Linked DNA regions of Candidatus Vesicomyosocius sp. SY067_SCS001. The protein of the gene in region 1 interacts with the protein of each later gene in a pairwise test. Links are inferred from orthologs where the notes say so. Each region holds a gene or a part of one and is shown on either strand. Other genes may lie near its edges.

Region 1 (3,055 bases):
AAAGTAGCACAATGATAAACGTGATTAATTTAATTTTAATGTTACTTTCCTTATGAATTTTTCATTGTTAAGTTTATTTTCTTAAACCTAGCATTTTGCCATATCTAAGTTGATTGCGACTTTTGGAATTATTGGAATTTCTATTTTTTGGTGGCAATAATTTTTTACCTGACTCTGGCAAATTATGATCTGGAATAAAACCTGCTACCATTATACGATCTAATTTATTTTGAATTAAGCGTTCAACATCAAATAATTGCTTAGCTTCATCAGCACTAACTAATGAAATTGCCTCACCTTTTGAGCCAGCGCGACCTGTACGACCAATACGATGTACATAATCTTCTGGTACATATGGTAAATCAAAATTAATAACATGGGGTAATTGATAAATTTCAATACCTCTTGCAGCAATATCGGTTGCCACTAATACGTTCACTTCGTGATTTTTAAATCCCAACAAAGCTCTTGTACGTGCACCCTGACTTTTATTGCTATGAATCGCAGTTGCTCTAATCTTTTTCTTTTCTAATTTATTGACAATGCGATTTGCACCATACTTAGTGCGACTAAATACTAGAACCTGACGCCAATTATGTTCTTGAATAAGATAAGTTAATAATGCATGTTTTTTGGATTTATCAACAGGATGAATCCATTGCTTTATTGCTTTAACAGTAGAATTTCTCGGAGTAGTTGATATTTCTACAGGATTGTTAACCAAACTTTTTGCTAATGTTAGAATCTTATTAGAAAAAGTAGCTGAAAACATAAGTGTTTGCTTTTTTGACGGTAAAAGCTTTAAAATTCTCTTAATATCGTTAATAAAACCCATATCTAGCATTCTATCCGCCTCATCAAATACAACTATTTCTAGCATGTCAAATTTTACAGAGTTTTGAGAATACAAATCTAATAACCTACCTGGTGTAGCGACTAAAATATCAACACCTGAACACAATTTTTTCATTTGTGGATTAATCTTCACACCACCAAACACTACACTTGATTTAAGAGGTAAATACTTACCATAAGTAATTACACTATCATTAACCTGTGTAGCTAATTCACGTGTGGGCGTTAGAATCAATGTACGAACCCGATTGGATTTTGTAGGTTTTTTTTTAGACAATATTTCAAGAATAGGTAAGGCAAAACATGCTGTTTTTCCAGTTCCAGTTTGGGCAGCTGCCATGACATCCTTACCATTTAAAATAGCAGGTATTGATTGACTCTGTATTGATGATGGCTTACTATACCCTTTCTGCTCAATAGCTTTAAGAATTGAATCAGATAAACCTAATTTAGAAAAACTCATAAAAATATTTTATATCCAAAGATAGAAATTTTACATGAGCATGCTATGCTAGATATATGAATAAATATCAAACTATTAAAAATTAATCTAGACTATTTCATATCGATACAACAATAAAATTGTGCACTAAATTAATTATTCACATAAAAATATAAAAAACCAACCACAATTTTAATAAATACCAATAACAATAGTATTGAACAAATTGTATATGAAAATAGATACACTTTAGATGTCTTCTTTTGGTGTACATGTTTTAATACTAAGTGCATGAAGCGTACCATTTACAATTTCTTTATTCATAATAGCAAGTACCATTTTTTGCCTAGCTAACAGCGACATACCTTCAAAAATTGGCGAAACGACCTTTGTTGAACAACTACAACCATCACCTTCCATAATAACTGTTGAATTTTCTATACCTGATTCAATTTTTTCCTTAATTTCTTCTAATGTCATAACTTATGCTCCAAATACTCCCTTAAGTACAAAGAAAAATAGAATAGACATGACTGCACCTGCTGGCAAGGTAATTAACCAAGATAAAAAAATTGTATTTATAACTCGCATATTAAGTGCAACCACACCTCTAGCAATACCAACACCCAACACCGCCCCTACTAAGACCTGTGTAGTTGATACAGGAATACCTGTTGATGAGGCTAAAACTACCGTTGTTGCAGCGGCTAATTCAGCAGCAAAACCACGAGAAGGAGTGAGTTCTGTAATTCCTTTGCCAATAGTTTTCATAACTTTAAATCCATAAGTCACAAAACCAAATATAATACCGCCGCCGCCAACCAGCAAAACCCATGAAGGTATAGCGCTCCTTGAGGTAATATCACCACCAGCTTCTACAATACTATAAACCGCAGCTAGTGGACCAATGGCATTAGCAACATCATTAGAACCATGTGCAAATGCCATAGCAGATGCGGTAATCACCATAAGCACAGCAAAAAGCTTTTCCATATTAGCATAATGAAAATCTTTATCATCCTTTGGATTTATCTTAATATTTCTCATAATAAAAGCAGCGATAACAGCTGCCAAAATACCAACTATAATTGCAATTATCAAACTTAAAGAAACATCTTTAGAGATATATTCTAAAGAGTCAATATGTTTAAGGCCTTTAAATTGCGTAACCAACGCAATAATAAAACCAACAAAAAATACATAAAATGGCAAATATCTCTTGGCATTCATCAACGGATCTTTAGTATCAATCACTAAGAATTGTAGACTTTTAAAGATAAAAACAGCAAGTGTGCCAGCAAGTACTGGAGATACTACCCAACTCATCACAATTTTAATTACTTTATCCCAAGCAACTGCATCAATACCAACACCTACTGCACCAAAACCAACAATAGCACCAACAATTGAATGCGTCGTAGAAACTGGCCATCCTAAAGATGAGGCAATCAATAACCACGCACCTGCTGCCAAGAGCGAAGCAAGCATACCATACACTAATAAGTGTGGATTATTAGTAAATAATACTGCATCTAAAATACCTTTACGAACAGTATCAGTTACTTCTCCTCCTGCAAGAATTGCACCAGAAAACTCAAAAATAACCGCAATAACAACTGCTTGTTTAAAGGTAATAGCAGCAGAACCAACCGAAGTACCCATGGCATTAGAAACATCATTAGCACCAATACCCCAAGCCATAAATAAACCAAACCCAATTGACAGCATAATAAAAATATCAGCATAATTTGCAATTAT
Region 2 (2,977 bases), 230 kb from region 1 along the record:
AAAATTCTTCACTGTCATTAACCAATTTAATAAGAGCGGGCTGATTAGTGCCTATCATGATCGTAGTGATGGTGGTGTAATTGTAACTTTATTAGAGATAGCATTTGCCTCACATTGTGGTCTAGATATAACTTTTAATGGTCAAATTGAAGAGTTATTTAATGAAGAGTTAGGTTGTGTCATTCAAGTTAAAAATGATAACAAACAAACAGTGATGAAGGCTCTTGATAAGATAGGACTCTCTAATTTCACACGTACTATTGCTTTAATTAATAATACTGACATGATTCAAATTAGTTCAAATGATAATTTAATTTACAACAAACCAAGAGCTGAATTACAAAAACTTTGGTCATCAACTTCTTATAAAATTGCTAAATTAAGAGACAATCCAAATTGTGCTAAAGAAGAGTTTAGCAATATTAGTGAGTGCACATCAGGAATTAAAATTGATTTAAATTTTAATATTAACAAATCCATATCAGCACCTTATATCAAAATACCAACAAAGCCAAAAATTGCCATCTTGAGAGAACAAGGCATTCATGGTCAAATTGAAATGGGTGTAGCATTTACCAAAGCACAATTCAGTGCGATTGATGTACACATGAGTGACATTTTATCTGGAAAAGTATCCCTAGTTGATTTTAAAGGCTTAGTAGCTTGTGGTGGTTTTTCCTATGGCGATGTGCTTGGCGCAGGGCGCGGTTGGGCAAGTTCTATTCTATATAATGAACGTGCTAAAAACGAATTTGAAGTTTTTTTTAATCGAAATGATAGTTTTGCACTTGGTGTTTGTAATGGCTGTCAAATGATGTCTAATTTAACACAAATTATCCCTGATAGTAAGCATTTCCCAACTTTTAAACGTAACGCTTCTGAACAATTTGAAGCACGTTTTTCCTCGGTTAAAATCAAACCATCAAACTCAATTTTCTTCAAAGAAATGGAAGGATCAATTATACCAATTAGTATTGCTCATGGCGAAGGTCGTGCAAGCTTTGCACTTCAAATGAATAAAAACTATTCAATTATGCAATATGTTGACCATGATGGAAAGCCAACACAAAATTATCCGCATAATCCAAACGGTTCAGATTTTGCTACAGCAGGCGTTACAAATAAATCTGGGCAAGTCACTATTATGATGCCACACCCAGAGCGTGTTATTAGAAGCGTACAAAACTCTTATTATCCAAAATATTGGCGTGAACGTGGCCCATGGATAAGAATGTTTGAAAACGCTAGAGCTTGGGTTGATTAATACAAACTATGGTATTTAATAAGACAAGATAAAGATTGACTATTGTGATTATACTAACATATGTAAACATATTATTTAATATCAAACTTTTCAGAGGCTTTTTTCATCTCATCTTTTAAAGTACCCATTTCAGCCATTTCAACAATAATATCTCCGCCCCCAACTAATTCTGAATTAAAATAAATTTGAGGGAATGTCGGCCAATTTGCAAAAGTTGGCAAGTTTTGGAATACTTCTTGATCTTCAAAAATATTCACATAGGCAAACTCAACACCTGTTGAAGTTAGTGTTTGTGCTGCTTTAGCAGAAAATCCGCACTGAGGAAATTGTGGCGTACCTTTCATATAAAGTACAACTGCAGCGCTATCTACTTGATGTTGAATTCTATCCATTACATTCATTCTACTTACTCCTATTTCATGTTTAATTACTGAGTATTTTACTCATATATTATTTAATTGCCTGAGAAACTGTATACTTCTGCCCCTGTTTGAGTTTTTTATAATTACCAAATACAAATTTTAAATTATTTTTAATGAAATATCTTAAGCCATTAATGGTTACAAATGTTATTTTACCGCCTGTTTTTAACACATCATAAGCATCATATAGAATAATACTTAGCTGTTCTCTGCCTACTTTAGCAGGCACATTTGACAATACTTGATCAAAATAGTTTGTTTTATTAACACTTAAAAATGCATCTGACAAATAAATCTGTACATTATCGATACGATTAAGTTTAGCATTGATATTTGATAATTCAACAGCAATAAAATCTTTATCCACCATATGAACCTCTGTTTTTGGACAAGACTTAGCAACTGCTAAACCGATAGGACCATAACCACATCCTAAATCAAGGCACTTGTCATCATTAATAATTTTCAAATGCTTCATGAATAATTTAGTACCGTCATCAATAGAACGAGGACTAAATACACCCCAACGCGTTTTTAGAGTCAAATTAACTCCAAGTAAATTTGTTTGAATAGTTAAATCTTGCTTTAACCTTAAAATATCTTTTTTTGTAAACATGTCGTTTCTTATTATACAATAAGGGTTTTTAATAAACTGTTAATGATAAAATGAACATATGAATAAACCAGAATTACTTTCCCCTGCTGGTAGTCTTAACCACATGCGCTATGCTTATGCTTATGGTGCAGATGCTGTCTATGCAGGACAACCAAGATACAGTCTTAGAGTGCGTAATAACTTATTTGATACTAAAACCTTAGAACAAGGCATACTTGAAGCACATGCAAATAATAAAAAATTCTTTGTTGCCTCAAACATCATTCCACATAATAGCAAGATTAAAACGTATATAAAGGATATTGAACCTATTATTAATCTTGGTCCTGACGCTTTAATTATGGCAGATCCTGGTTTAATTATGATGGTAAAAGAAAAATTTCCAAATCAAGTTATTCATCTATCAGTTCAAGCAAATTCAATTAACTACGCAACAGTAAAATTTTGGAAAAATACAGGAGTTAGTCGTATCATTCTTTCACGAGAGTTATCATTAGATGAAATAAAAGATATTCGCCAAGAATGCCCAGACGTTGAACTGGAAGTATTTGTACATGGTTCATTGTGTATTGCCTATTCTGGCCGCTGTTTATTGTCAGGATATTTTAATCATCGCGACCCAAACCAAGGTTCATGTACTAATTCTTGTCGCTGGAAATATGACGTTAAAAAAGC

Evidence for each region. The genes of interacting proteins can lie anywhere in the genome.
Region 2: the proteins of HUW60_RS00635 (region 1) and grxD interact in binary tests that used the Escherichia coli proteins (3 or more experiments, as listed by UniProt). The link is inferred for Candidatus Vesicomyosocius sp. SY067_SCS001 from one-to-one orthologs.

The regions. Positions count from the first base shown.
Region 1 is NZ_CP054877.1:139,151-142,205, reverse strand. Bases 163-2,943 are described here. They hold HUW60_RS00635 (BolA family protein), read right to left. Parts: upstream 1,778-2,943; coding sequence 1,547-1,777; downstream 163-1,546. Other genes in these bases: HUW60_RS00630 (inorganic phosphate transporter), read right to left, coding at 1,781-2,943; HUW60_RS00640 (DEAD/DEAH box helicase), read right to left, coding at 163-1,318. Also shown: HUW60_RS00645 (hypothetical protein), read right to left, coding at 1-10; more of HUW60_RS00640, read right to left, coding at 74-162; more of HUW60_RS00630, read right to left, coding at 2,944-3,055. UniProt on the Escherichia coli protein: Involved in cell resistance against acid stress.
Region 2 is NZ_CP054877.1:370,989-373,965, reverse strand. It holds grxD (Grx4 family monothiol glutaredoxin), read right to left. Parts: upstream 1,666-2,977; coding sequence 1,336-1,665; downstream 1-1,335. Other genes in the region: yegQ (prephenate-dependent tRNA uridine(34) hydroxylase TrhP), read left to right, coding at 2,361-2,977; HUW60_RS01805 (class I SAM-dependent methyltransferase), read right to left, coding at 1,715-2,302; purL (phosphoribosylformylglycinamidine synthase), read left to right, coding at 1-1,264. UniProt on the Escherichia coli protein: Monothiol glutaredoxin involved in the biogenesis of iron-sulfur clusters.